One region of the Exiguobacterium sp. PHA03 genome, then DNA from elsewhere that is predicted to be linked to it. Evidence: riboswitches for the same ligand, from Rfam matches in the RefSeq annotation. Region 1 holds a riboswitch; each other region holds the start of a gene.
The links. A riboswitch is a leader RNA that binds a small molecule or an ion and turns the genes downstream of it on or off. The one in region 1 is predicted to bind S-adenosylmethionine.
Positions count from the first base shown of each region.

Region 2: linked by a shared signal. The riboswitch ahead of metK (methionine adenosyltransferase) and the one ahead of Q7C19_RS13010 (LLM class flavin-dependent oxidoreductase) in region 1 are both predicted to bind S-adenosylmethionine.
Region 3: linked by a shared signal. The riboswitch ahead of Q7C19_RS08940 (methionine ABC transporter ATP-binding protein) and the one ahead of Q7C19_RS13010 (LLM class flavin-dependent oxidoreductase) in region 1 are both predicted to bind S-adenosylmethionine.
Region 4: linked by a shared signal. The riboswitch ahead of Q7C19_RS09910 (methionine ABC transporter ATP-binding protein) and the one ahead of Q7C19_RS13010 (LLM class flavin-dependent oxidoreductase) in region 1 are both predicted to bind S-adenosylmethionine.

Region 1 is NZ_JAUTYQ010000003.1:91,238-98,882, reverse strand. It holds gene Q7C19_RS13030 (ABC-F family ATP-binding cassette domain-containing protein) at 1-975, shown strand, start outside; gene Q7C19_RS13025 (NUDIX domain-containing protein) at 1,041-1,364, shown strand; gene Q7C19_RS13020 (SRPBCC family protein) at 1,648-2,115, opposite strand; gene Q7C19_RS13015 (ATP-grasp domain-containing protein) at 2,191-3,138, opposite strand; gene Q7C19_RS13010 (LLM class flavin-dependent oxidoreductase) at 3,135-4,193, opposite strand; SAM riboswitch class I at 4,268-4,370, opposite strand; gene Q7C19_RS13005 (DUF975 family protein) at 4,481-5,119, opposite strand; gene Q7C19_RS13000 (DUF817 domain-containing protein) at 5,313-6,098, opposite strand; gene Q7C19_RS12995 (YczE/YyaS/YitT family protein) at 6,252-6,917, shown strand; gene Q7C19_RS12990 (MarR family winged helix-turn-helix transcriptional regulator) at 7,072-7,527, shown strand; gene Q7C19_RS12985 (nitroreductase family protein) at 7,529-7,645, shown strand, end outside.
Region 2 is NZ_JAUTYQ010000001.1:1,643,366-1,651,010, reverse strand. It holds gene Q7C19_RS08680 (glucose-6-phosphate isomerase) at 1-297, shown strand, start outside; gene ytkD (RNA deprotection pyrophosphohydrolase) at 470-943, shown strand; gene Q7C19_RS08670 (alpha/beta hydrolase family protein) at 915-1,679, shown strand; gene Q7C19_RS08665 (EAL and HDOD domain-containing protein) at 1,846-3,099, shown strand; gene pckA (phosphoenolpyruvate carboxykinase (ATP)) at 3,126-4,694, opposite strand; SAM riboswitch class I at 4,929-5,055, shown strand; gene metK (methionine adenosyltransferase) at 5,184-6,392, shown strand; gene Q7C19_RS08650 (GNAT family N-acetyltransferase) at 6,530-7,018, shown strand; gene Q7C19_RS08645 (serine aminopeptidase domain-containing protein) at 7,097-7,645, shown strand, end outside.
Region 3 is NZ_JAUTYQ010000001.1:1,697,717-1,705,361, forward strand. It holds gene Q7C19_RS08925 (MDR family MFS transporter) at 1-849, opposite strand, end outside; gene Q7C19_RS08930 (MetQ/NlpA family ABC transporter substrate-binding protein) at 929-1,756, opposite strand; gene Q7C19_RS08935 (methionine ABC transporter permease) at 1,789-2,454, opposite strand; gene Q7C19_RS08940 (methionine ABC transporter ATP-binding protein) at 2,451-3,473, opposite strand; SAM riboswitch class I at 3,552-3,656, opposite strand; gene Q7C19_RS08945 (bifunctional cystathionine gamma-lyase/homocysteine desulfhydrase) at 3,714-4,880, opposite strand; gene Q7C19_RS08950 (PLP-dependent cysteine synthase family protein) at 4,873-5,796, opposite strand; gene Q7C19_RS08955 (S-ribosylhomocysteine lyase) at 5,793-6,257, opposite strand; gene Q7C19_RS08960 (class I SAM-dependent methyltransferase) at 6,261-6,899, opposite strand; gene Q7C19_RS08965 (thioredoxin family protein) at 7,439-7,645, opposite strand, start outside.
Region 4 is NZ_JAUTYQ010000001.1:1,889,658-1,897,302, reverse strand. It holds gene Q7C19_RS09935 (hypothetical protein) at 1-260, shown strand, start outside; gene Q7C19_RS09930 (CAP domain-containing protein) at 349-1,227, shown strand; gene Q7C19_RS09925 (GNAT family N-acetyltransferase) at 1,316-1,813, shown strand; gene Q7C19_RS09920 (MetQ/NlpA family ABC transporter substrate-binding protein) at 1,874-2,689, opposite strand; gene Q7C19_RS09915 (methionine ABC transporter permease) at 2,717-3,382, opposite strand; gene Q7C19_RS09910 (methionine ABC transporter ATP-binding protein) at 3,372-4,385, opposite strand; SAM riboswitch class I at 4,471-4,575, opposite strand; gene Q7C19_RS09905 (aminotransferase class I/II-fold pyridoxal phosphate-dependent enzyme) at 4,638-5,825, opposite strand; gene Q7C19_RS09900 (alpha-glucosidase) at 5,974-7,584, shown strand.

The DNA of each region.
Region 1 (7,645 bases):
AACGTCTGTACGCACATGGCGGATCTTGATTACGGTAAGATCCAACTGTATATCGGAAACTATGATTTCTGGTATGAATCAAGTCAGCTTGCTTCGCGTATGGCAAGTGACCAAAACAAGAAAAAAGAAGAGAAGATTAAAGAACTTCAAGCCTTCATCGCACGTTTCAGCTCAAACGCTTCGAAAGCGAAACAAGCGACGTCACGGAAGAAATTGCTTGATAAAATCACACTCGACGACATTCGTCCATCATCACGTCGTTATCCGTTCGTTGGCTTTACGCCAGAACGCGAAATCGGAAATGATCTCTTGATGGTCGATGGTCTCTCGAAGACGATCGATGGCGTCAAAGTCCTTGATAATGTCCGCTTCTCGTTGAACAAGACGGATAAAGTCGCGTTCATCAGCCAGAGCGATATCGCGATCACGACACTATTCAAAATCCTTATGGGTGAGATGGAACCGGACAGCGGTACATTCAAATGGGGCGTCACGACTTCCCAATCATACTTGCCGAAAGATAACTCGGAATTCTTCGAAGGCTCGGATAAGACGATCCTCGATTGGCTCCGTCAGTATTCACCGGCAGATGAGAGCGATACGTTCCTCCGTGGATTCCTCGGTCGGATGCTCTTCTCAGGAGAAGAAGTCATGAAAAAAGCATCTGTCTTATCCGGGGGCGAAAAAGTCCGTTGTATGCTTTCAAAAGCGATGCTCAGTGGTGCTAACGTCCTTGTACTCGACGATCCAACGAACCACTTGGATCTCGAATCGATCACGGCACTCAACGATGGTTTGATCGCTTATAAAGGCGCAATGCTCTTCAGCTCGCATGACCACCAGTTCGTCGAAACGATCGCGAACCGCATCATCGAGTTGACACCAAACGGTATCGTCGATAAAGAAACGACATACGATGAGTATTTGAACAACGATACGATCCAACAGCAATTAACAGCGTTATACGCACAATGATTTTAAAAGAGACCGGAACTGTCGTTTCGGTCTCTTTTTTGAACACGTTGAAGGAGGAATGCGATATGCGACATCGCGTATGCGCTGCGTTGATTGAAGAGCAACAGATTCTAATGGTCGAGTTACATACCCCTTCCCGGACATTTTGGACGTTACCCGGCGGAGGTGTCGAGAACGGTGAAACTAAAGAGCATGCCGTCGTGCGAGAAGTGTTAGAAGAAACGCATCTTCACGTCACGGTCGAACGGAAACTTTACGAGATTTCAATGGATCAAGGAACAGAGACATGTTTTCTCGTTCGCCGTGTCTTAGATAGTCCTGAACCTCGACTCGGGATCGATCCTGAACTATCGCTTGATCAACAAGAATTACGAGCTGTTCGGTTTTGACCATTAAAGGAGCTTCAAGATGATTCACAGATTTCTCGTTTGCGTCGACTATCGTAACGATATAATCTTTGGATTAAATGAAAATTTAATAACCGTATTTATACTTAAAAATAGTAGTCGGTAACTAAGCTTTTTGATAATCCAAAATCGCTCGATCCAGCGATAGAAAACGAGAACGTTATCAAGGTGTCGACTGCCTATCCGTTTTACCGAGTGGTCACAAATCGTATACGAATCGATAAGATATGAAAAAACGGATTCTCAGGCGCGGGAATCCGTTTTTTCATGCATTGTTCTTCTTTTGTTTCGCTGCCTCTTCTTCGACACGTTGCAACAAGGCCTGAACAATTTTCTCGTTTTCTCGTTCGCCACCGAGTGACAAGAGACTTTTCCCAACGAAGTTTGCCCCTTCATTTTTTCCTGTATAAATCAACAGACAACGAGCGTGTCCAAGTGGTTTGAGCGTAAACGTCATCTCAATCTTAAATATTTTAGCTAACGTGAATCCAATCGTATTTTGTTTAAAGTCCGGCTCATTCGTATAGGCTAAATCGGTCACGATGTAGGTTTCGAGTCGGTTGCCCTGCATGTACGTTTGACGATACGTCGAACCGACGACACCCGGTTTTCGTTCAATCACCTCATGCTGGACGACGTTCGGAATCAGACGTTGCAGCCGCGTGTGATCAAACAAGTGCCATGCTTCCTCAATCGGGATATCGAGCTGTCGTTCTTCTCTCCACGTAATCATAGATCCGCCCCCTTTCTATACAAATACCCTGTCATCCGGTCTTGTAACGTCCGGTGACAGGGCGGGAGCAGATTCTTATTTTACTGTGCTTGTTTCAAGAGCAGCTCCGAGGAACTTCGCCAGTTCAAGCATGCCGTAGCGTCCTGCAGCAGCTTCGGCATCGGAATTATAGTTCGTATTCGTATTGACATCATACGTATAGATCGTACCTGACGCATCCTTAATGAACTCGATACCTGCGACCGCGATCTGGTTCGCTTGGAGGAACGCTTCGTACTTTTCAATGATTGGATCATCGAAGCCTTCAACGATTTGGAACTTCATCGGTGTTTGCGGCGCTTCTTCACCAACTGGGCAAAACAAGTCATCAATCACACACGCATCAGCTGGGCAAAGTTCGAATCCTTCCGACGTATCGACTCGGACCGCATAGACGAATTTTCCACCCACGAACTCACACCGCGTGATGTACGGTTCTGGTGCTTGGATGTACTCTTGAATCAACGTGATGCCATCGACTGGTTCGTCGAATGTCGAACCATCGAGATAAGCTTCAAGTGCTTCAATCGAATGGAATAACTGGACGCCGAGACCTTTCCCGGCACGGTTATGTTTCGTGATGAATGACGAAACACCGATTTCTTTTGCTGCTTGTACGATTTGATCACGTCCGACAGCAGCTGTTGTCTTTGGTACACGAATCCCAGCCTTACGCAATGCCGTGTATTGATTGACTTTGCTGACTTCAAGACGGAGCGCACGCGTTCCGTTAAAGACAGTCCGGTCATGCTCTTCTAACCAAGCGAGGACCCCTTCCGTCAACTCTGGCGCATAACGATGCCCCCGCGTATGCGAAGACGCACTCATACGACTGTAAAAGACACCTTCTGGCGGCAGTTCATCTAACGGTACGATTCCTTCATTCAAGTGCCACTGCTCGTACGGCAACTTGAGTTCGTCGAGACGTTTGATGAGATGATCCGTCCATTCTTGGTTTTCGTGGAGAATATGAATTTTTGTCATGATTGTTGACCTACCTTTCGTTTCGCTTCGACCAGTGGCATTACGTCACGGGCAAAGCGTTCCATTTCTTCGAGTTGTGGTGAGAATTGTAACAAGAGCAACGTGACACCAACGGCTTCGAACGCTAGAATCCGTTCGGCAATCTGTTCTGGTGTTCCGATCAAGTTCGGTCGCAGACCACGGTTCGAGACGGAATAATCATTTCGCTCGACCTGTTGTTCGAGTTGCGATTTACTGATGAAATCTTGATAACCGGCATAACCGGCGCTGTCTTCCTTGACGTCCGTGATGCGTTGCCACTCAAGAAGCGCTTCTTCTTCCGTATCCCGGCAAATGATGTAGGCAGCAAGACCGAAGCTCTCAAGCGGTGCGTGTCCCGTCGCTTCCCGGCGTATTTTCATGTCATTGATTTTATGAGCTACTTCTTCAACAGTGCCTCCATGCATGACGTAGGCATCACAATGTTCGACGATCGTCCGTTTTCCGGCTTCACTCTCTCCACCAGCGTAGAGCTTAATTCCCGGACGCTGGACGGGTTTCGGATGGAGTTCTGCCTGTTCGATCGTATAGTGATTGCCGGAGAAGCTGTACGGTGACGCATCTGCCCATAGTCCTTTCATGACCGTGACGAACTCTTCCGTTCGGGCATAGCGTTCATCGTGTGCAGTAAAAATACCGTTGTATTGTTTTGCTTCTTCTGCCCACCAGGCCGAGACGACATTGAGCGTAAATCGTCCTCCACTCAACTGATCGATGTTTGCCGCCATCTTCGCCGTCGTCGCCGGATTATGGAACCCGGGACGAACCGCTGTCATGATTTCAAGACGTTCTGTTGTTGCAGCAATCGCCGCTGCCGTTGTCCATGCCTCAAGACTCGGTTCCTTGATGCCTTTGATATCGTTCAAGTTCAATTCCGCAATTAACGTCGTCGAGAAGCCGATGCGTTCAGCTGTTTGTGCGACTTGTTTCGCATAATCGAATGTCGCTGGCATCTGTTCATCCTCGACGTTACGTAACCATCCCCCAAAAATCGGTAACCAAAAACCATACTCCACTCCATCGTCCCCCTTATCATAAAAAAACGCTCTTTTCGAAGTTCGAAAAGAGCGACGGTATCTTGTCCTGTCCGCTCTTATCTTCAGAAGGTATTCCTTCCTGGAAGTAGCACCTTCCGCCATAGCGGGGTTGCTGAAGTGTCTTCGGGCCAGTCCCTCGACTTCTCTAGATAAGATGTGTTGCATTCATCGTACAGAATTCATTGAACTAAAGCAACCATTAAACCGTCTTTTCCTATCGGATTTACCCCTAAAGAAAAATCCCGACGTAGTGTCGGGATTCGGAATTAGTATGGTGCGACGAAATCTGATGTCTGCTCTGGCGCCTGCTCCCCACGAATACGATCGTAGAATTTGGCAAGCGTGACACTGAAGTATGGTCCGACCCATAGGACAGCAAGACCAAGCGTAACGATGACAAGCAACGCCCAACCAATGAATGATAGGAAGAGTAAAAATGCTTCCATTTTATGACCATCCATGAGTTGACGTGAACGCGTGATTGCCTCGAGAATACCGATTGACGGCTCATCCCGAAGGATGTAGTACGTCAACAAGTAAGAGAATGACTTGATGATACCAGGGATGATTAAGAGTAACGTCCAGAGCGCGATAAAGATGAATTGAACAATGGCCAGCCCCACCACTTTCAGGAACATACCATATGGCTCAAACAAATCCGTCACTTTCGTTTCTTCGCCACGAGCAATCGACATGGCAATCCATGTCCAACCGACTCCTACTGGAATCAATAAAATCGACACCAATGATACAACGAGATCTATACTACTAGACGGCTCATCGATATCCGATCCAAATAAATTAGGAACACCCTGAATAATACTAAACAGCAGAAAAGCTAGGACTGCAAATCCCCAACGACCGCTGAGCGACTCCTTCGCTGCTTTCTTTAATTGAGATGACATGAGTAAGGTCCTCCTTGAAAAATAAGTTCTCACCTTACTCTACGGCTTAAAACTTCTAATGTTTCACTCTTTTTTCAATAATTTCCCGTCTCGTTGCTGGTTGAGCCAAGCACGCTCAAGTTGTCGTCCACATGTTAGAACGAGCGTTGAACATCGAAGCGCTTCATCGCAAACGAAATGTCATGTTTTTCGTCTATGTATGCTGATATATCTCCACAGCCGGATCCCGTTGCTTGTATTTCGCGACGATGACGATCAGGACCGTGATGATCACAAGCAGGAACCAAGAAGACAATTTTCCGAGATCAACGACTTCCCATCCTCTTTCCTGATGCGGATAGACCCACCCTTTAAAGAACGTCACGATATTCTCAGCGATCCAAATAAAGAACGCGATCAGTAAAAAAGACAGGACGAGCGGCATCCGGTAGATCGTCTGCTCGATCGTAAAATGAACCCATGACTTATAGAAGACAAGGACGACGAGGACCATCAATAGCCAGCGTGCATCGAAGATCCAGTGGTGGGTGAAGAAGTTGAGATAGACGAGACTGCCTACGCTGATCGCAAGCCAAGGTGGTGGGAATGCTGTGAAGCGTAAATGAAATCTTCGGAACGCTTGACAGACATAACTTGCGACACTTGCATACATGAATCCTGCATACAAGGGAACACCAGCCACTTTCGTTAGAGCCTGTTCCGGATAACTCCAAGACCCAACGTTCACTTTGAACAGTTCAAGTGCTAGACCAATCACGTGAAAGAGTAAGATCAGTTTGAACTCTTCCAGCGTTTCATAACGCGTGACAAGTAAGACGATTTGGACGAGAAGACACCATAGCAACAGGAGATCGTATCGAGCGATCGGTTCAGCAGGAAGATAACGTGAAAGAGCAAGCGCTGCGAAAATCATGACGGGAAAGACGCAACAGACGGCTTCTATGTATGTAAAACGAATCAGGTGTCGGATCGCTTTCATCCTGTCATCTCCTTTTTTCTTCAGTATACGTTTCTCTTTCGACCTTCCCCTCCTTCTTAAGATGGAAAAAACGGAAAATTTCGTCTTTCTTCTTCTACTTTCCTCATGATACAGTTAACGAATCAATTATTTTTAAGAAATGAGGTGTTAGACATGACGCGTCATCGTGCTTCCTGGTTATTACGCGCTACGTTAAAGTGGGGACTCTTCCTACTCGGTTTATTTTTACTCGCTCTCGGCTCATCGATGATGATCACTGCTGAACTCGGTGTCTCGACGTGGGATGTATTGCATCTTGGTCTCCAAAAGAAAACACCACTGTCCGTCGGAACGATTATTTTGCTCGTTGGTCTATTACTCGTGTTCGTTAAGTACACATTAGACCGCGTCACACCACAAATTGGAACACTCGTCAACGCGATTTTCGTCGGTGTCTTCATGAATCTTGTCCTTAATTCTCATCTCTTACCCTCTTTTGAGTCGATCTGGTTGAATACGATCTGGTTGATTTTCGGCATCTTCATCATCGGCATGGGGGCAGGTCTTTATGTTGCTGTCGGATATGGAGCCGGTCCACGCGATGGGTTGACGCTGACACTTGCAGAGCGATTTGGAACGTCGATTCGTCTGATGCGGACGATCATGGAGGTCACGGCATGCGGCATTGGCTGGTTGCTCGGTGGTCCTGTTTTCTTCGGTACAATCCTCTCGATTTTCTTAATCGGACCATTCCTACAATTTTGGTTGTTCTATTTCCGTCGGATCATTGCAGCGATCGATGCAAAAGGAATTCCAGCGTCTAAACGCCAAATTAGCTAAGTCGCCTGACTCGATATCATTCCGCGTGAATGATATCTCTTTTTATGTTAAAAGCAAATAAGTTGCGTCATCAAATTAAACACGTTATATTCGTTTACATATCAATCTTTGATACGTCAAAGGTTTCTTCGAACGAAGGGAAGGATGTGATGGATTGAGTATCTCCTGCACTGAAAAAGGACGATTGATCTATGCACTCGTTTCTGTCAATAAGACGATTGCTCAAAAATTCGATCTCTGTACGGATGGTTTTAGTCAGACTCGAATGGATCTACTCGCTCAACTACAAGTCGATCAAACGATTAGCCAAAAAGAGTTACAAAAACGCGTCAATGTGGATCATGCGGCAGTGACCCGTCATCTCAAGCACCTGGAATCGACCGGGATGATTGCTCGCGAGCGTTCAGCTGCTGACAATCGGGTGATTCTTGTTTCTTTAACGGAACAAGGGGCGACGCGCATCGCTCAATTACGCGAACAAAAAGATGAGTTTCTCGAGGATCTACTCGAAGGATTCTCTGCTGAAGAACAACGGACGTTAGCTGAGATGATTCAGCGCATCGAAGCAAACGCTGACGCATTACCTAAACTAAAAGAGGAGTCGATTTAATATGGCAACGCAAACTCAAACAGACTTCATGGAAATCGTTAAAGGACGTCGCTCGATTCGTAACTACGACACGAACGTGAAAATTTCAAAAGAAGAAATGACACAAATCCTTGAAGAA
Region 2 (7,645 bases), on a different contig from region 1:
TTCCTCGCAGGACAGTCGATTCAGTTCGTCAACGATAAGGCAGCAGAAGGCACATTGCTTGCGCACACGGACGGACAAGTTCCGAACCTGACAGTCGAACTTCCAGAGATGACACCGTATCACCTCGGATTCCTGTTCTACTTCTTCGAAAAAGCATGTGCGATGAGTGGTTACCTCCTTGGAGTAAATCCATTCGATCAGCCAGGCGTCGAAGCGTACAAGAAAAATATGTTCGCTCTTCTTGGAAAACCAGGATTCGAAGCAGAAAAAGCAGAACTCGAAGCACGTTTGAAGTAATACAAAACGACAGTCGATTGTTCCTTAGTGGAACATCGGCTGTTTTTTTACGTTCACGAGATGAGGACGAGTAATCATTTTCCAGATTTATAGGCAATCCTAGCGTTTTCACTTTTAGAATACCCGTGAAACAGGTAAAGTGAAGTTAGAAGAAGAAATGAGGTGCACGTACGTGATTACATTCTTGGATTATTATCAAAATCAAGTGGAGTTAAGTTTTGAGGACCATCCGTTCTCGGATCGCCCTCTACATGTGTGGGTCATTGCCGTGTACGAAGGGAAATGGTTGCTGACCCATCATAAGCAACGCGGATATGAATTTCCGGGTGGGAAGGTTGAACCGGGTGAAACGGCAGAAGAAGCCGCACGTCGTGAAGTGATGGAAGAGACAGGCGGAAAAATCGATTCCTTGAAGTACATCGGGCAATATCGTGTTGCCGGAAAAGGGGATACGATCATTAAAAATATCTACTTCGCGCAAATCGAATCGCTGTCATCCCATTTGGCTGTAGATGAAACAGATGGTGCTTTTCTGTTCGAGAAACTCCCTGATCGTCTCGATACGAACCGACAATACAGTTTCATGATGAAGGACCGCGTCCTTCCAGAGACACTCCGTGTACTTAGCGAACGCCGATTGGTTTGAACTTCCGCGGCAAGGTCCGTTTCGGACGTTTCGGATGTTCTATACGACGACAGACGGGGAGCGCGTCGGTGCCTATATCGTACTTCCGCAAGTCGCGAACGGACAGGGGATTCTCTACTTGCGAGGTGGCACACGATCTATCGGAATGGTTCGACCGACACGGCTGCTCGCGTTTGCGCAGGCTGGTTTTTTCGTCATGGCACCTTTCTATCGGGGAAACTTAGGCGGAACAGGAAAAGAAGATTTCGGACATCGGGATGTCGAAGACGCATGCAGTGCTTTCGATTGGTTGCAACAACGTGTCTCGCATGTTCATGCATTCGGATTTTCTCGTGGGGGGCAAATGGCATTACTCCTGGCTCATCATCGTCCAGTTGCGCGGACGGTGTCGTGGGCAGGCGTGACCGAGTTGACATGGACCTACGAGGAGCAGAAGACGATGCAAAAGATGTTGCGTCGCTATACGGGGGGGACACCAGACACCGTACCTGAGGCGTATAAGGTGCGCTCGCCGCTTCATGTCGCTCCTCAAGGTGAAGTATTATTGATTCATGGTGCGTATGATGAGAACGTTCGTTTACGACATGCGACGGCTTATGCTGCACGTCATCCCGACCAAACCCTGCTTCAGACTTATGCGTATGCACATCAGTTCCCGATCCATGAAAAATTACGTGTGACGCGTGATATTTTGACTTGGTTCGAGACAGGCATTTGGAACCGATATGATACATGATTCAAGCAATACGACGTTTGTCGTATTGCTTTTTGTATTTTGGAAGATGAAGCATAGAGATTGAAAAAACAGACCATTGATACATTGTAAAAAACAATAATCTCCTAAAAAGTAAACTTTGATATAATAGAAACCATCTGAGGACAATGGAGGGGGCAGGAGAACGATGGATATCTTATTAGCACGTCAACCCATCGTTAATCGAGTTGGATCAATTGATGCATTTGAATTATTGTATCGTTCGATTGAACAAATGACTATTTTTGATGGGGATTTAGCGACGATGGATGTATTGACGAATACACTCGTCCATATGGGGGTGGAACATGTCGCGGAAGGAAAAAAACTTTTCGTCAACTTTACGTCAGATTTGTTGAAAAGTGATCTGATTCATTATTTAGATCCTAACCGATTCGTCATTGAAATTTTAGAGACAGTTGATATTGATACTGAAATGTTGTCTGTTCTGCATAGTTGGAAAGAAGCAGGCTTCACATTAGCACTTGATGATTTTGTGACAGATTTACTTCGACAGCACGGAGCGGAATTGTTTGCGTTGATCGATTTAATTAAAATCGACATCGAGGCAATTTCCCCTCGCGAGCAAAGTGCCATTTTGCATATCGTTCGACGTAATTATCCTCATATTAAGATGCTTGCTGAACGTGTCGAGACACACGAGGATCATACACGTTGTCTTGATATGGGGTATGACTGGTTCCAAGGCTATTTTTATGCTAAACCGATGCTGATGAAAGGGAAAGCTGTTCCACCACAATTGCCGGTGTTGTTAAAGATGCTGAAGTGGCTTGATACGGATGAGAAGTACGATGAAGTCATTGATGAAATCGAAGCCAATCCGTATATCAGCATCCAGGTATTACAACTAATCAATTCTCCGGGAGTGGGATTACGCAATACAGTTAGTTCCGTTCGTCAAGCGATCTCACTACTTGGCTTCGCTCAACTTAAAAGCTGGATTTCGTTGATTGTATTACGTGAAATGAAGCTCGCAAGTCCTTATGAATGGTCGAATGAGTTGCTGCGTTCTTCCTTACATTGCGCAAAGCTCTGTGAGTTGTTTGCAACAGAAACAAGGACGCTGCAACAAGAGAGTGCCTATATGATCGGCTTGTTATCGCATATCGATGCGTTATTGTCCGTTGATATTGACGACATCATCGATCAATTGCCAATCGAGGATTCCTTGAAGATTGTCCTCCAAGGAAAAGACCATCCGTTCCGGGATTGTCTAGTGCTTGCGATCAGCGCAGATCGCGGTGATTTCGAACAGTTCGAATTGCTCAGTCAACGGTTAGGTGTATCACTTCCGCGAGCATATGCGTTACTTACGGAAAGTCAGGAGTGGCTTATGCAAAAAGAGATGCATCTTCAAGAAGAGACAGATGCCATTCTATAAAAAAAAGAGCCCTGAGGCTCTTTTTTTTATAGACATGGACCTGCTGACTTGATCGCATCCGTCGCACTTTCGAAACGAAGGAAATTATGTTGGAATTTCTCAGCAAGCGAACGCGCTTGTGTGTTGTATTCGTCAGGATTTGACCAGACGCGTACCGGATTGAGTAATTCACTTGGAACACCAGGAACTTCAAGTGGCATATGAAGTCCGAAGATTGGGTGCTCTTCTGTTGGAATCGCTGCAAGTGTTCCGTTGACGGCAGCGTTGACCATCGTCCGTGTATACGATAGCTTCATTCGACTACCTGTCCCGTAAGCACCGCCTGTCCAGCCTGTGTTGACGAGATAAACGGTCACACCGTGACGATCAATCAGTTCTCCGAGCATCGTCGCATACTTTTCAGGTATCAGTGGAAGAAATGGTGAACCGAAGCATGTCGAGAACGTTGCTTCCGGTTCCGTGATACCACGCTCTGTTCCAGCAAGTTTTGATGTATAACCTGATAGGAAATGATACATTGCTTGTTCTTTCGTCAATTTACTGATCGGAGGCAAGACGCCATACGCATCAGCCGTCAAGAAGACAATCGTCTTCGGATGACCAGCCCGTGATGGAACAGCGATGTTATCGATCGCTGTGATCGGATAAGCAGCACGTGTATTTTCTGTCAACGATGTGTCATCGTAATCAGGATGACGAGATTCATCGAGCATGACGTTTTCAAGGACAGTTCCGAAACGGATCGCATCAAAAATTTGCGGTTCTTTTTCGCGTGACAGATTGACCGTCTTCGCATAACATCCACCTTCAATGTTGAAGACGCCGTCATGCGACCAACCATGCTCATCGTCACCGATCAATTGACGGCTATCGTCTGCTGACAGGGTGGTCTTACCAGTACCGGATAGACCGAAGAACAAGGCGACGTCGCCTTCGTGTCCGACGTTTGCTGAACAGTGCATCGAAAGGACATTTTCTTGTGGTAAGAGGTAGTTCATGACGGAAAAAATCGATTTTTTGATTTCGCCCGCATATTCGGTTCCACCGATCAAGACGATCCGGTGTTCAAACGACATGGCGATGAATGTCTCGGAATTCGTTCCGTCAACGGTAGGATCTGCTTTGAAATGTGGCGCGTAGACGACCGTGAACGGTTCGAAGGCAGCCACTTCAGGATACTCGCGTAAAAAGAGTTGTTTGGCAAACAGGTTATGCCAAGCGTATTGTGTGAGCACACGAACCGGAAGGGTGAAGTGCGTATCTGCCCCAGCAGCAGCTTCTGTGTAGTAGAGCTGATCGGCTTCGTTCATGTAACGAAGAACCTTTTGTAACAATTGTTCAAATTTGTCTCCATCCATCGGTTGGTTAACATGACCCCAATCAATGTGAGACTCGCAGGAAGAATCACGGACGATGAACTTATCTTTTGGTGAACGACCTGTAAATTTCCCCGTTTCTACAGATAGTGCGCCGTTCTCAGCAAGGACACCTTCTTCGTTTCGAATCGCATGTTCGACAAGTTCAGCAACAGATAGTTGTTTGAACACATGCTCTTTCTTGAGTAGTTCTTCGATATTCAGGACCGTCATCGGCATCCTGACCCCACCTTTCCCCTACGTTGGTTTTGGCTCACTGCATTTAGTATGACACATTCATTATATATGACATACTAAAGGGAGCGCAATCATTTTCTAGTGCTGATTTCTATTTATCTGGAAACGCTTTCAGCATTAATAGTTTAACATCTCTTTTAAAAAGTTTCGACTAGAATTTGAAACCTTGCTTGACAGAGTAGGTACAACTTTATATCATGTAATTCGTAACGGATACTCTTATTCTGAGCAGGTGGAGGGAACAAGGCCCGAAGAAACCCGGCAACCGTCCTACATTAATTCATATATTAATGAGGGAAAAGGTGCTCTCCTGAAGCGAAGTAAACACTTCGAACGATAAGAGGGTAAAGGAAGAACGCACAACCTTTCCCTGACCATTTTTTGGACTTGGAAAGGTTTTTTTCATTTTACCGTCCCACTCAACTAGGGGAAATGAGTACACCGTCAAATTCTTTTTTGGGAGGGTCATACATGACAAACCTTAATCGCCGACTATTCACGTCGGAGTCAGTCACTGAAGGTCATCCAGATAAAATCTGTGACCAAATTTCGGATTCAATCCTCGATGCGATTCTTGCAGCGGATCCAAATGCACGTGTTGCGGCAGAAACTTCTGTTACAACAGGTCTCGTTCTCGTTGCAGGTGAGATCACGACATCCACTTACGTCGACATTCCAAAAGTCGTTCGTGAAACGATTCGTGAAATCGGCTACACACGCGCGAAATACGGTTTCGATGCGGATACATGTGCTGTATTGACATCGATCGATGAGCAATCAGCAGATATCGCTCTTGGTGTCGACCAAGCGCTTGAAGCACGTGAAGGTAGCATGTCTGATGCAGAAATCGATGCAATCGGTGCAGGAGACCAAGGTCTTATGTTCGGTTACGCAACGAAAGAAACACCAGAACTCATGCCACTTCCAATTTCGCTTTCGCACCGTCTCGCACGCCGTTTGGCAGAAGTGCGTAAAAACGGTCAACTCGACTACCTTCGTCCGGACGGAAAAACACAAGTCACGGTCGAATACAACGAGAACAACGAGCCGGTTCGTGTCGATACGATCGTCATCTCGACACAACATGCGGAAGAAGTTACGCTTGAGCAAATCCAAGCTGATTTGAAAGAACACGTCATCACACCGGTCATCCCGGCTGAATACATCGACGCAGCAACGAAATTCTTCATCAACCCAACTGGTCGTTTCGTCATTGGCGGACCACAAGGAGATGCTGGATTGACTGGTCGTAAGATCATCGTTGATACGTATGGTGGATACGCACGCCACGGCGGTGGAGCATTCTCAGGTAAAGATCCAACAAAAGTCGACCGTTCAGCTGCATACGCAGCACGTTACGTCGCGAAGAACCTCGTTGCTGCAGGTCTTGCAGACAAAGCAGAAGTTCAACTTGCGTACGCAATCGGTGTCGCGCACCCTGTATCAATCGCAGTTGATACATTCGGCACAGGAAAACTTCCTGAAGCACAACTCGTCGAATTGGTTGCTGAAAACTTCGATCTTCGTCCGGCTGGAATCATCAACATGCTTGATCTCCGTCGTCCGATCTATCGTCAAACAGCTGCATACGGTCACTTCGGTCGTACAGATGTTGAGCTTCCATGGGAGCAAACAGATAAAGCAGCAGTTCTTGAAGAACAAGCAAAACGTTTCGCATAATCAAAAAGTCCGGAAATCCTACGTGGGTTTTCGGGCTTTTTTGTTTCCGCGGAACTTTGCAGGAAACGAATGTTTTTTCTAGAAAAGGGTAAAAGTACATGAGTCGATTTGTATGAGTATAAAGGGGGGTTCCGATTATGGAAATACGCGAAGCTATTCCAGCTGATGCAGGACGTATTCATGACATTGCTATCACATCTTGGTTGGATACTTATGAAGAAATCTATTCCGAACGTTCGAAAGCGCATTTCGTGCAGGAGGCGTATCCGCAAGAAGAAGTCGTTCGTGCGATCCGGACGGCGGAAGAAGCACGGGGAGAGTATTTTTATGTCGGAATCATCGACGAGGAAATCGTCGGTTTCATTCATGCTGTTGATGTCGAAGGAACATGGGAGATCATTCGGCTTTACGTCTTGCCGGAATATCAGCAAAACGGAATCGGAAGACGTCTGATTCGTGAACTCGAACGACAAGGAGCCGTCCCACTCGAAGTCTACGTGGAAGCACGTAACTATAAAGCGCGTCAATTCCTGACCTCATTTGGTTTTGAAGAACTTAGTGAGATGACGGAAGAAGTGTTTGGGCAAGCGGAATCAGTCGTTCGTCTTCGCCATGTTGCCTCGTGAAATCCGTCTCGGGACGGTTTCGTTTGCGTTTGAAATAAGGTATCGTGAAAAGGAAGTATGAAGTGAAGAGGTGAGTTTGTGGTTGAACAACCAACAGGAATCATCGTATTAGTCTATCCGTTACAACTGCGTGCCCGTCCGAGTGAAGCTTTGATTCGAGTACTCGAAAGAGAGTATGAAGTGCTACTCGTCGACGCACCACGTCGCATTTCGTTTGAAGAGCACGGTCAACTGTTAAAAGAAGCATTACGCGAAGCAGGAAAACGAAAGCTACCGATTCATATCATCGCCTGTAGCATGGGGGCACTCGTCGTCAATCGTCTGTTGCAAGAATATGAACTACCAGTCGCAAGTCTTGCGTTCGTTTCACCATTGTTTGATTGGCATCCGTCGAAACAACTCGGAGGTGTCAAACAAGTCTTCGCGAGTGCGTTTGATCGTTTCCGTCCCGATGCGCCACTCGGTACGTTGCCGTTTGGTCAAAGTACGGAAGATACCGTTCGCATCGGTGAACTGACGTATGCGCAGTACCGGGAAATCGAAGAAGAGATCGTCGTACATGACGAGGAACGAAAAAAACTGCCTCGTGTAAACTTGGCTTGTTTTTATGCACCAGACGATCAGTTC
Region 3 (7,645 bases), on a different contig from region 1:
CGTGATCGAAACGAGCGGTGACGTCTTGACGCCAAACTTCATGATCGGATACTGCACGATCAAGACGGTGATCGCATTGATCGTGATTAAGATCGCATAGAGTGTCTTCCCGCCTTCAAGGAGTGACGTCTCCGTCAAGAATTGCGGCAAGGTCGAATTGAACTGGCTGTAGCCGAAGACCCCGAAGATGATGCCGGCGAGTGCCAGCGTAAAGGCGATATCCGTCCGCAACAGACGAACCGTCGCTCCGAACGAGACCTTCTTGCCACCATGTGTCTCAGTGATTGGATGACGTTTAAATAAGAATCCAATCATCACCCCGTATGCCATATAGACGAACGCCGTGATGTAAAACGTTGCGGACGTATTCCCCGCACTCAGCAGTAAGGCAATTCCTGGTCCGATCGCAGCTGCGATGTTGATCATCGCGTAACGGATATTGAAGACGAACAATCGGTTCGCTTCGTCCGTCGTATCACTGATCAAGGCACGAGCGGATGGCTCAAAAATCGAACGACAGACTCCGTTCAAGGCACTGAGGATGAAGAATGCCCAGAACGTCTCGACTTGCGCGAGTGCGATGAAGACGATCGCGAACCCGATCGTTCCGGCGAGCATCATCGCCCGGCGACCATACCGGTCCGACAATGTACCGCCGATGAAACTCATAACGAGACTGGCGATCGCCGAAATACTGAGAACCCAGCCGACATCGACCGGATCAAACTTCAGAACGGTCGTCATGTAGATAGCGAAAAATGGCATCGTAATGAACGTTCCGAGACGTGAGAAAAACGTCCCGAACAAGACCCCGATTGTCAACGGATGCAGTTGACGTATGCGTTGCATATGATTCCCCCTAACCCCTGTTTCAGACAAATGAAAAGCATCCTTCCATTATATAGGAAGGATGCCGGCTTCGGTGAACTTATTTGCTGACTGGAACGACCGCACCTTTGTACTTGTCGAGAATCCAATCTTGGTTTTTCTTCTCGTGCAGCACGTCAAGAAGTGCTGTGACACGTTTGTCTTTCTCATCGCCGTCACGTGTGACGATGATGTTGACGTATGGTGAAGACTCATCTTCTGACGCGATCGCGTCTTTCAACGGGTTCAAACCGTTATCGATCGCATAGTTCGTGTTGATGAGGACGGCGTCGCCTTCATTGTTCTTGTAAGCTTGCGGAAGAAGCGATGCTTCGATGTTCGTCTTGAACTTGAGTTTCTTCGGGTTCTCCGCGATGTCACCGAGTTGCGCGTCTGTCGTTTTACCGTCTTTGAGTTTGATTAATCCTTCGTTTTGAAGGAACGTCAAGACACGACCGCGTTCCGCGACGTTTGAGCTCGTTAAGATCGTTGCACCGTTTGGTAACTTATCAAGTGACTTGTATTTCTTCGAATAGATACCGAGTGGCTCAACGTGGACGCCACCTGCGTTCGCAAACTTATACGATTTGTTTTCTTTCTCTTGTTGCTCGAGATACGGTACGTGCTGGAAGTAGTTCGCGTCGAGTTCTTTTTCAGCGAGCGCTTTGTTCGGAAGCACGTAATCTTGGAACTTCTTGATTTCAAGCTTGTAGCCTTTTGCTTCATATTCCTTTTTGACGTGTTCGAGGATCTGAGCGTGCGGTACGTTCGAAGCACCGATGACGAGTGTCTTGTCGTCGCTTCCTGATGATTTTTCGCCACAAGCAGCAAGACTGATTGCTAAAACGGATACAGCGGCAGTACCTACGAATTTTTTCCAAACTTTCATGAATGATTCCTCCAATATGAATAAAATTTGAATTAACGTTTATCGATTGCTCGGATCAGTAAGTCCCCAATGATTTGGATGACGAAGACGATTGCTAAGATTAAGAGGGTCGCAATGACGATGACATCGTTTTGAGAACGCTGGAATCCTTCGATGAAGGCCATGTCCCCGAGTCCACCTCCGCCGACTACTCCGGCCATTGCCGTGTAACCGACAAGTGCAACGAGTGTAACCGTGATACCAGAAACGATAGCAGGCAATGCTTCTGGGATTAAGACTTTGTAGATGATTTGGAACTTCGTCGCGCCCATCGATTCAGCTGCCTCGATGACACCTTTATCGACTTCGCGAAGTGCGAGTTCAACCATCCGACCGTAGAACGGTGCGGCTCCTAAAATCAGTGCCGGTAATGCTGCTGTTGGTCCGAGGAACGAACCGACGACTGCTTTCGTAAATGGAATCAATAAGATCAGTAAGATGATGAACGGAATCGAACGGAAGACGTTAACGATCAAGCTCAAGATCGAATAAAACGCCCGATTTTTGAACAACAATTCTTCATTTGTCGCAAACAATAATAAACCAATGATCAAACCGAGAACGAATGTCGAAAGACCAGCGACTGCCGTCATATAGATCGTACTGCCTGTCGCTTCCCACACCATGTCCCAGTCTAGGTTGTCAAAGAATGAAATCATCGGTGATCCACCTCCACTTCAACATCACTGGCTTGAAGCTTCGTGATGACCGCTTGTGTTGCTTCTGTTTCCCCGATTAACTGAATGAACAGTGTACCGAGCGCCCCTTCCTGTGATTGACCGACGTTTCCGCCGATGATATTGAACAGGACGGGTGAATCCTTCATGACTTCCGCGAGGATCGGACTTTCCGCCGTCGATCCGACGAACGTCAACTGAACGATTTTTCCGGTTGGGTAGCGTTCGCGGAGTTTCGCGAACGTCAACTCGTTTTCCGATGGCGACGTCAATTGTTTGACGAATTCCTTCGTCATCGCTTGCTTCGGATGACGGAAGACTTCTGCGACCGGTCCTTGTTCGACGATTTTACCGGCCTCCATGACGGCGACCCGGTGACAGATTTTTTGAATGACGTGCATCTCGTGTGTGATCAAGACAATCGTCAGTTTCAATTTTTCATTGATGTCGACGAGTAACTCAAGAATCGAGTCCGTCGTCTTCGGATCGAGTGCACTCGTTGCCTCGTCACATAAGAGAACGTCCGGGTTCGATGCGAGTGCCCGAGCGATACCGACACGTTGCTTTTGACCACCCGATAATTGCGACGGATAGGCTTTTTCACGTCCATCCAAACCAACGAGTTGAATCAGTTCCGCAACTCGTTCCTTACGGCGAGCCTTCGGGAAGCCACCGAGTTCGAGTGGGAACATGATGTTTTCTTCAACAGTCCGTGACCAGAGTAAGTTGAAGTGCTGGAAGACCATCGAGACATTCTTGCGGACGCCTCGTAATTCTTTTGGTTTCAGTGATGTCATTTCGACACCATCGATTTGAATCGAACCACTCGTTGGTGCTTCGAGCATATTCAACAATCGGATCAAGGTCGATTTCCCTGCTCCGGAATAACCGATTATTCCAAAAATTTCACCGCGCTCGATTGTCAGATCGACATTCGCGACGGCTTCGACCGCTCCGCGCTTTGAGCGATAAATCTTTCCTACGTCTTGTAAACGAATCACAACTGTCCCTCCTAAAATAAAAAAAGTGCGCGCGTTTTAGAGCAAACGCGCGCACTTTTCAGTACACAAAACCATTTGCTCTCATCTCCCAGACTTTTGTCTGCTGGAATTAGCACCACTTCGGATTAGATCCGCGGTTGCCGGGTTTCATCGGGCCAGTCCCTCCACCACTCTCGATAAGAGTTTCGGTATTAAGTTTGTAGAATATATTCTGAATATTAGCAGGGGTTATTTTTGTTGTCAAACAGTTTTTTCAGAAACTTTTTCGAGGAACGTGAAAGCACGTGTTAAGTCTTCTTTCAAATCTTCCGCATCCTCAAGTCCAACTGAAATCCGAACGAGACCGTCCGTGATGCCGAGTTCTGCCCGACGTTCTGCTGGGATCGACGCGTGCGTCATCCGTGCCGGAACGGAAATCAGGCTCTCGACGGCACCAAGACTCTCAGCAAGTGTGAAGAAATGTGTCGCCTCGACGAGTTTTTCTGCGTTCGCTGCTGAACCGACATCAAAGCTGATCATCCCACCAAATCCAGTCGCTTGTTTCGCTTGGATGTCGTGACCAGGATGCGATGCAAGTCCTGGGTAGAAGATGTTCGAGACGATGTCTTGCGCTTGCAAGAACGCAACGAGATCATGTGCTGTCTCTTCGATCGCATCCATCCGGATACCGAGTGTACGAAGACCACGGACGAGCAAGAAGCTGTCTTGCGGTCCAAGCACGCCGCCTGTCGAGTTTTGGATGAAGTGCATCTCTTCGCCGAGCGCATCATCTTTGACGACGACAAGTCCAGCGACGACGTCCGAGTGTCCGCCGATGTATTTCGTCGCACTGTGCAAGACGATGTCTGCACCGAGCGCGAGTGGTTGTTGATGATATGGTGTCGCGAACGTGTTGTCGACGACGAGTTTAAGATCGTGACGTTTGGCGATCGTTGCGATCGCTGCGATGTCCGTTACTTTCAACAACGGGTTCGTCGGTGTTTCGACGTAGACGATCTTCGTGTTGTCTTGGATCGCTGCTTCCGTTGCTGCAAGGTCCGTCGTATCGACGAATGTCACTTGAATGTTGAACTTCGGTAAGACGCGTTGCATCAAGCGGAACGTACCACCGTAGACATCATCTGTCATGACGATGTGGTCGCCAGACTCAAGCAAGTGGAAGACGGCATGAATCGCTGCCATCCCAGAACCGAAGGCAAAACCACGTGCGCCACCTTCAAGATCCGCAATCAATCGTTCGATGCTCGTCCGTGTTGGATTCGCTGTCCGTGAATATTCGTATCCGTCTTTGAGTTGACCGATTTTATCTTGCTTGTATGTGCTTGTTTGATAGATCGGAGGTGTGACGGCTCCTGTTGCCCGGTCGACACCTGTTCCTCCATGAATCAATGCTGTCTTCTTACGCATGAGTTTCGTCCACCTTTTCAAAGATTTGTTGGCTTAAATAGCGTTCGGCACTGTCTGCGAAGACGGTGACGATCGTACTGCCGGGGTGACGCTTCGCGATATCAAGCGCAGCAACGAGCGCTGCCCCTGCTGAGCTACCGACGAGTAATCCTTCGCGAGCAGCGAGTGTATGAACCGCGTCAAATGCATCACGGTCAGAAATCGTATGAATCTCATCAACGAGTTCACGTGGCACGAGGCTTGGCCATTTCGCTGTACCGATACCTTCTGTCTTATGCGGACCGGCTGGACCACCGTTCAAGACGGAGCCTTCCGGTTCAACGATTGCTGCTTTTGTACCGAGACGTTGTTTTAAGAAGTCCGCTGTTCCGGCGAACGTACCACCTGAACCACAACCGGCAACGAACCAGTCGATATGCGGCAAGTCCGCCATCAGCTCAGGACCGAGTGTCCGCTGATACGTGACTGGGTTCTCTTCGTTTTCGAATTGTAACGGAACGTAACTATTCGGAATTTCCTGACCGAGTTCTTTTGCCCGGTCGATGGCCCCTTGCATATCGAGTTCAGTCGGCGTGTTGACGACGGTTGCGCCGAGTGCCCGCATCAACGTCTGTTTTTCCTGACTGAATTTTTCCGGAACGACACAGATGACTTGAAGATCATATTTTTTAGCGGCGAGCGCCAAGCCGATGCCGGTATTCCCGGCTGTCGGCTCGATGATCGTACCGCCTGGTGTCACATGTCCGTTTTCGATTGCTGCATCAACGAGTTGAATGCCAAGGCGGTCTTTGACGCTGCCCCCAGGGTTCATCCATTCGAGCTTCGCCAAAATGCGCGTACCAGCAGGCAAATCGAATGAAGTGATCTCGTAGAGTGGTGTGTTTCCGACGAGGTCGCGGACGTTGTTCGCGATCATCCGAAGACGATGTCCCATTCATCACGACCGGCAAGCATTTTCTCGGCATAGTGCTTCGCTCCTTTGAGGTCATGTGCGCTCGCAAATCCACATTGGACTTCGTTTTGCGCTGGAATCTCTTCTGCTGTGAGGACGTCTTTCAACGTCTTCTCAACGAGTTCGCTCATTTTTTCGACCGAGTCGAAGTTCATCATCGCCATGTAGAAACCTGTTTGGCATCCCATCGGCGAGACATCGATGACATCATCCGAGTAGTTACGGATGTTTTCAGCAAGTAAGTGCTCGAGTGTGTGCATCGCACGCATCGGCATTTGCTCAACGTTTGGTTGCGTGAAACGGATATCGTATTTGACGACTTGGTCGACTTTACCTTCTTTATAACCCGCGACGCGGATATAAGGTGCTTTGACTTTCGTATGATCCAGGTTAAAGCTTTCGACGTTCATTTTTTGAAGTGCCATGATTTATTCCCCCATTTTCTCGGCTTCTACGAGCCAGACGAAGTGATTGTATTGTATAAATTTAACAGTGAATCCCCGTGATGTAAACAATTCTTCCATGACTGGAATCAACGGGTAGAACTCGCGTTCGAGATCTTCCGCTAACGCATCAAACCCTTGAGCACGTGCTTCACGGATCGTTTGCAGGCGTGCCTCTTCTGAGACGAACATCGTATCCGCGTAGACGATTTTTCCGTCTGCCGGTAAATGTGATGCCATCAGTTCGATTGCTTCTCCCTTTTCCTCATCTGTTAGATGATGAAACGCATACGTCGAAACAAAACTGCGTGCTTCCTTCGCCTCGAACGAGAGGAAGTGACCGTCTTGTACATCAAGTGACGGAATCTTTTCCGTCAGGATTGCCCGCATCTCCGGACTTGGTTCGACGGCGAGTACGGCGTCGTGACGTGCCAGAAGACGTTGTGTCAGGTTCCCTGTGCCTGCTCCGAATTCAATGACCGGCGACTGCGCTTTATCCGCTACTGTATCCAAAATCTCATCGTATCGACGAAAAACCTCTTTATACTCCGGATCATGTCCGGTTACTGTCTCGTCATACGTTGATGCCCATTCTGTGAAAACATCCATAAAACGTACTGTCATGCCTTGTCGTCCTCCATCTCACCAGTTAATTCCGAGTAATCGGATATGAATTAAAGTAATTTTCCTTATTCGCATTGTAGCAAGGAGATTCCATCCTGGCAAGCGACCGGCTCGAAAAACTTCCAGAAAACAAAAAAAAGGCGTTGCCGGCGAACCGACAACACGAATAATGTGGTTAGAAATGCTACGAAGGAAAACCCAGCTCCATTCGGAATTGTTCGCTCTTCCGCGTGGAGGACGGCGCCTGTTCGACATGATCGCCAGCTTACGTTCACTTCTTGATCAGTCCTTTCGATCCACCACCTATCTATTGCACCGCTTCGTCTTTGGGGGACGACTTAAGGGGAAACAATACACGGGCTTAGGATGGGAGAAAGGGTTCAAGACTTGAAGCGTATTGAACGATCACCTCTGCTAGACTTCCTATAATGCATTTCTAGAAGTTGTTATGAATATACCATTCATATTTCGGCGTTGTCAACGGATTATTGTAAATATTCCGACAATTTAACAAAAAGAAAAATCCAGTTGGACTTTTCTTACCGTTCTTGACAGAAAGCAAAGACGTTTTGGACGGACTGGAAGGCATAAAGTCGCTCTACGACTTGATTTCCTTCAATTCGCAACAACGCAGGAACACTCATGACACGGGCTTCTTCTAAGAAATCTGGAATGAAATTCCCGTTCGCCTTTTGAATCGATTGACCTGATTCCGTCGCTTCGACGATATCGAGCATGCGTTCCGC
Region 4 (7,645 bases), on a different contig from region 1:
GTCAGCTCCTTCATATCATTATGTTATTTGGAAAAGCATTGAAAGTTTGGCTTACGAATTTTAATGATACCGAGTCAAGATTCGGAGAGCAACCAAAATTCGCTGAGAATGAAATAAAAGAATGTTCACACATTTTAAGAAAAGGGGAATATACTTTAGTCTCTGTACTAAATGTTTTCAAGAATCGTTTAAAAGAAAGCATTTCACTAAAGGAAGAGCGTTCTCATGAAATGTGTCAGGTTTGTGGACAGAAGATGTGATTTAGACAAATGAGAGTCAATGACTGTTCGGGGGAAACAATTTCTTTTAAAATAAAGGTAATGAGATTAAAGGAGGCGAAACGACGACATGAAAAAATGGTTGATCATCGGAGTAGCAGCGGTAGCCTTTTTCGGCTACGAAAACATTCCAATGGAACAGGCAGAAGCCGATTACCCGAAAAGTGGCGGCAAGCTGATTGATCGATATAGCAGTGAGTATCCCGGATATGACTGGGAAGTCAGACGGACTTCAACGGAAGAATTCGTCGCCTTAACGAAGGATGGTAAGGACTACGGAAAATATCGTTTCAAAAACGGTGTGACGACACAAGGTGCAGTATTGAATAAGGATACGGAATCCTCTTTGAAGAAAAAGGGTTGGACTGCAGTGAAATCCTATCGTAAAGGCAACACAAACTACATGCTGAATCTGGACCATGCCGCCGTTTATGAGAAGAAAGGCAACTATGTGACGTACTTCTTCGATCAACATGACGGCAATAAAGTCAAAGCGACACTTGCGATTCCAAAAGACGTCGAAGCGAAGAAAAAAGGCTTCTACGGTACATCGTCAAATGCGCTACGGACGACGGATGAGAAACTGATGCTTCGCTTGATGAACTGGGAACGCGCTGATTATAAGTTGAATCCGTTAGCACCGTACACAGCATTGAAGCCGGTCACCCGTGGTCACAGCGAAAACATGGCGAAACATAATTTCTTCTCGCATACAGATCCACAAGGTCGTGATCCGTTCGACCGGATGAAACGCGGAGGAATCACGTTCAGCTATGCTGGTGAAAACCTCTCGATGGGGTATCCGAACGTCTTTGCCGCGCATTGGGGTCTAATGAATTCACAAGGACACCGAGAAAATATTTTGAAAAAAGAGTACAAGCAAGCCGATGTCGGTGTGGCATTCCGAGACAACGCACCGTACTTCACGATTAATTTCCGAACACCTTAAGTATGTAAAAAAGAGGATGACATTTCACGATGTCGTTCTCTTTTTCATGAGATTGTTTGTTTTAAACTAAAGGCAGGAGGTGGGGCGATTGGAAATCCGTCGATTGAATCCAGAAGATGCAGTACTCTATAAAGCATTGCGATTAGAAGCATTACAGAATCACCCGGAAGCGTTCGGCTCCGATTATGAAGCGGAAAAAGATCGACCGGTCGACCAGTATGCTACGCGATTTCAGAGCGAACAGGCAGCGACGTTCGGTGCCTTTCATGAAGCGCAACTCGTTGGGGTCGTCACCGTTGTCTGCTCCGAGCTGGACAAGATGCGACATCGAGCCAATTTATTTGCGATGTACGTCACTCCAAGCATCAGAAAACAGCAGGTCGGACAGCAATTGGTACAAGAGGCATTACGGGCATTAGAGGAACGTCCTTGGATCGAGCAGGTTCATCTCTCGGTCGTTCGGACGAATGAAGCCGCTAAAGCCTTGTATCGGTCGCTTGGCTTCGAATCGTACGCGATTGAACCGCGGGCGTTGAAAATCGATGGTACCTATCATGATGAAGAACTCATGTGGTATCGGTTCTAACACAAAACGACCGAAATTCAATGAGAGATGATCTCTTTTGAATTCCGGTCGTTTTTAAAATCAGTTTGCCCAATTTGGTTTGCTGAAACCTTTGAATGATTTTTCGATGACTGTGTTGAATGCATCGGATTCGACAGCTGTCTTCAGGTCTTTTGCGACTTGTGAGTCTGCATCTTTCGTTTGGACAGCAATGAGGTTCCGGTATTGCTCGTCCATCGTCTCAAGTGCTAACGCATCGAGTAAATCGAATTTCGCAGCAAGCGCGAAGTTCCCTGGAACTGCTGAGACATCAACGCTTTCGATGGCACGTGGCAGTTGCGCTGCTTCAAGCGGCTTGATGACGAGTTTCTTCGGATTTTTGACGATATCTTTCTCTGAGACGGTCAGTGGATCGACATCTGGCTTCAGTTCGATCCAGCCTTGTTCTGCCAAGAGGTTCAGCGCGCGTGCCTGGTTCGTTGGATCGTTCGGTGTCGCGACTTCAGCGCCTGTCTTGACGTCGTCAAGTGTCTTCGCCGTTTTACTATACAGTCCCATCGGTGCCGTCGGGACAGTGATGAGCCCTTTAAGGTCGAGCTTCTTTTCTTTAGAGAACGTCTTCAGGTAAATCGAGTGTTGGAATAAGTTAGCATCGATATTGCCACTACCGAGTGCGATGTTTGGTTGGATATAATCGCTGAATTCGACGATTTCGACTTTATAGCCTTTCTTTTCGAGTTGCGGTTGAATCGCTTGTTTGACCATGTCGCTATAAGGACCGCTTGTCGCCCCAATCTTGATCGTCTTGTCTTTTTCATCAGCGCTGCTGTCTCCGCATCCTGCGAGGATTCCTGCACCGAGTAAGGCTGTCGCTAAAAAGGCATATCGTTTTTTCATGATTCAACTCTCCCTTTATATGTATGATTAGCGCTTGTCTGTTTTTCGCGCTAGTTGATTGCCGAGTGCTTGAATGCTCTGGACGATGACGATGAGGACGACGATCGTCACGATCATGATGAGATTATCATAGCGATAATAGCCGAAGCGGATCGCGAGGTCACCGACACCTCCGCCGCCGACGATCCCAGCCATCGCCGAGAAGCCGATCAAACTGATCGTCGTTAGCGTGATGCCCTGAATGATGCCAGGGAGTGCTTCTGGTAAAAGGATACTGACGATGATCCGTAATGGTTTCGCTCCGCACGCTTCCGCTGCTTCGATCAAACCAGGTGGAATCTCACGCAGTGATGTTTCGACGAGTCGTGCGAGAAACGGAATCGCTGCGACACTGAGGCTGACGGATGCTGCTGTCGGACCAATCGTATTATCAAGCAAGAATTTCGTTAATGGAATGAGGGCAACAAGCAAGATGATGAACGGCAAGGACCGGACGATGTTGACGACGAAGTCAAGGACACGTCGGATGGCAATGTTTTGAAAGAATAAACCGCGGTCGGTGACGAACAGGAGAATCCCGAGTGGAATCCCGACGACCAATGCGAAGGCAAGCGAAATGCCAACCATCCACGCCGTCTCACCAAGTGCCTTCAACAACTCGGGTAACATCGTTTGTATACGATCAAGCCACATCCTGAATCACCTCGAGTGTATGAAGTTCCGCCGCAAGCCAGTCGAGGGCAGGTGCGATTTGATCGGAGGATCCCGTCAAGCTGACGATTAAGACACCAAAAGCGACGTCTTGGATGTAATCGACTTTTCCGTGCAGGATGCTGACCGAGATATCGTATCGACGGATGGCTTCCGATAACGTACTTTCACCGGTCTTCTCGCCCGTGAACTGCAGGCGGATGATCTTTCCCGGTGTCGCTTGCAAGATGCGTTCCGGTAGCTCGATCTGGAGTGCCGTGTCGACGTAATGTTGTGTCACCGGATGTTTGGCTTGACTGAACAAATCGTATGTAGAGGCGACTTCGACGACTTCCCCTTGCGACATGACCGCGACACGATGGCAAATCTGTTTGACGACATCGATCTCATGCGTGATGAGGACAATCGTCAATCCGAGTCGTTCATTCAAATCTTTCAACAAATCTAAAATCTGCAGCGTCGTGACCGGATCAAGGGCAGAGGTCGCTTCGTCACATAACAAGACGGTTGGATCATTCGCGAGTGCCCGGGCAATCCCAACGCGCTGTTTTTGTCCGCCGCTCAACTGACTCGGGAAGTTCGTTTCGAATCCTTCGAGTCCGACGAGTGAGACGAGTTCACGGATCCGTTCTGGAAAATCTGCTCGTTTGACGCCGGCAGCCTTCAGTGCGAAAGCAATGTTATCTGCGACATTACGCGACTGGATCAATTGGAAATGCTGAAAGATCATTCCTGTCCGCAAACGAAGTTGACGCAAATCTGCTTTTGACATCCCACCGAGCGAGACACCGTCGACCTTGACCGTTCCTTGTGTCGGATGCTCGAGACCGTTGATCAGACGAAGTAACGTACTCTTACCGGCACCGGATTCGCCGATGATCCCAAAGATTTCTCCTTTTTGAATCGTCAAATCGACATCCCGTAATGCGAAAATCGGGGTCCGGTCTCGGACGAACCGTTTCGTAATCTGTTTGAATTCAATCATTTGCTCATCTCCTTGTACAAAAAAAAGTCGCTTTTTCCTAGTAGCAGAGCAACCAGAAAAAAGCGACGAAAGTGTAAGATTTCGTAACTTATCTCTCAGAATGAATCCATTCTGTAGGATGTGGCACCGTTCCTGATAGGTGGTTGCCGGACGTCGTTGGGCCTAATCCCTCGGTCGCTCTCGATAAGTAGTTATGCTGTTGGGATTTACTTTAACGGAAATGATTCCCATCTGTCAAATGTTTTTTCAGAATTATTCCGCAACAGGTGTCCGGAACAGGTTGAGCGTTCCGATTCGGTCGACGGCCTCCTCTAGCCGTTCGACGTCAGCAATTAAGCTGATCCGCACGTATCCTTCGCCGTATTCACCAAAGAATGATCCAGGGGTCACGGCGACGTGTGCTTCGTCAAGCAGATGATCCGTGAAGCTTTGGGACGTGTATCCTTCCGGCACGGGGAGCCAGACGAAGAAGGAACCGCCCGGTCGTGGTCCACTCCAGCCGATTGCATCGAGTTTCGTAAACAATGCATCGCGTCGTGTTTCATATAAGCTACTTAACTCACGGACACATGTTTGGTCACTCGTCAGGGCAACGGTCGCTGCATGTTGGATCGGTGTGAAGGCACTGACGTAGAGATGTTCCTGATACGTCTCGATGCTTGAGATGACGGACGGATTTCCGATCGCGAAAGCGATTCGGAAGCCAGACATGTTGAAGCGTTTCGAGAGTGAGAACAACTCGATTCCGACATCTTTCGCCCCTTCCGTCTGCAAGAAGCTTCGTGTGGGACCATCAAAGCTGATGCCACCGTAGGCTAAATCATGGACGACACAAATATCATGGGCATCCGCGAAGGCAACTGTCTGTTCGAAGGCTTCTGCTGTCGCTGTCGCACCTGTCGGATTACTCGGGTAATTGAGGAACAACATCCGGGCGCGCTCGACATCTGTCGTATCAAGTAAATCGTAATCCGGCAGGAAGTTATTTTTCTCAAGCAATGGAAGCGTAATCGGGTAAGCACCAGCAAGTGCTGCTCCAGACAGGTAATCCGGGTACCCCGGATCCGGGACGATGACACCTTCTCCAGGATTGACGATCGTTTGTGGTAAGGCGACGATTCCGGCTTTACTACCGAGAAGAATTGCGACCTCGGTTGCCGGATCGATCGTGACGCCGAATTCGTTCGCATAAAAGCTCGCGACGGCTTGCTTTAAAAAATCATGTCCACGAAATGGTGGATATTGAAGGTTTGTTGGCTCATCGATCGCCTGTTTCAAGGCGTCGAGAATATGTACGGGCGTCGTTTGATCGGGTGTTCCTTGACCAAGGGTGATGACATCATGTCCGGCAGCTTTCACAGCACCGATTCGGTTCGCAAGTTCAGCGAAAACGGGAGCAGGAAGCCGATCGATGGCGATAGATGGAGCGAAATGTTTCATGGATGTGTGCCTCCTTCGTAGTATTGTCGTCAAGGATAACGAATATTCAGTCAAAAGAAAAGAACTTTTTTGAAATTCAAAAAAATCGTCCAATAAACAGGTACAGATATGTGGAGCGGGAATAGAGAGTAGGGAGAGGAGTGAGGAGATGAAGCGAGCTAGCTGGAAAGAAGCAGTCGTCTATCAAGTCTATTGGCGCAGTTTTAAGGATTCGAATGGGGACGGCATCGGTGATTTGCGAGGTGTCATCGACAAGCTAGATTACATCGCATCGCTTGGTGTCGATATCGTCTGGTTAAATCCATGTTACCGTTCTCCAGACATCGATAATGGCTATGATATTGCCGATTATTACACGATCATGGACAAGGCGGGGACGATGGGCGATCTACAAGAGTTGATCACAGCGGCTCACGCACGCGGCTTAAAGATAATTCTTGATTTGGTCGTCAATCATACGAGTGACCAGCATGACTGGTTCCGTCAGTCGCGGGACCGAATCCACGACAAGGATGATTGGTACATCTGGAAAGATGGAACGAAAGAGACTCCCCCGAACAATTGGCGGTCGTACTTTGCGCCGAGCCCGTGGACGTGGAGTGAAGAGCGCGAACAATATTATTTCCATTCTTTTGCGAAAGAGCAACCGGACTTAAACTGGGAACAACCGGCTGTCCGGCAAGCGATCTACGACATGATGAACTGGTGGATCGCTCAAGGGATTGACGGTTTCCGGATGGACGTCATCAACTTGATCAAAAAACGTTCGCTTGAGGATGTCGTCAATCCGTTTAATCTATCGTATCTCGGGAATCAACCAGGTGTGCACGACTTCCTTCAGGAAATGCATGCGAACGTCCTTGCCGGGAAAGACTTGTTCACGGTCGGTGAGATTCCGTTCGTTGGTCCGGAAGACGGTCTGTTATATGTCAGTGAAGAACGTGAAGAACTTCGGACGCTGTTTCACTTCGAAATCGCGGACGACATGGAGGCGATGGATCTTTTACGTTTCAAGGAAATTCAGAAACGATGGTATGACGTCTTGTATCCGTTAGGCGTCAATTCACAGTTTCTCAACAACCACGATCATACGCGACAAGTGACCCGCTTCGGCAGTGAACGATACCGAGTCGAGAGTGCGAAACTACTCGGTTTGATGTTGCATACATTACCTGGCATTCCATACGTGTATCAAGGAGAAGAGATTGGGATGACGGGGATTCGCTTCTCGGATCCGTCGCTCTATCAAGACGTCGCCTTTCGCAATCGATATGAAGAGCGCGTCGCTGGCGGCGAGGATCCGGAGGTCGTACTCTCGTCAATGCAGTTACTCGCACGCGATAACTCCCGCACGCCGATGCAGTGGGACGGTACGTACGCGGCAGGCTTTACGAGTGGGAAACCGTGGTTAGCGGTCAATCCGAATTACACGGACATCAACGTCGCGCAAGCAGAAGCCGATCCATCATCCGTACTTGCCTTCTACCGAGCATTGATTCAGATGCGAAAGGATCATCCAATCATGGTCTATGGTACGTATCGCGACTTAGCTCTTCATGATCCGTATCTCTACATCTATGAGCGGGAACTAGAGGGAGAAGTGTGGCGGATCGTTCTCAACGTGCATGACGAACCGATGCAAACTGCCTTCGTTTTATCACAAGATAAGTTGCTTGTGTCGAACTATCCAGATATCTCGGATGAACTACGTCCTTATGAAGCACGTGTATATCGATATACTGTTACAGAACAGAATTGAACTGCTGGACGAAAAAACATCCGCGACGTGTCAGGAACGCGTCGCGGATGTTTTTTCGTGT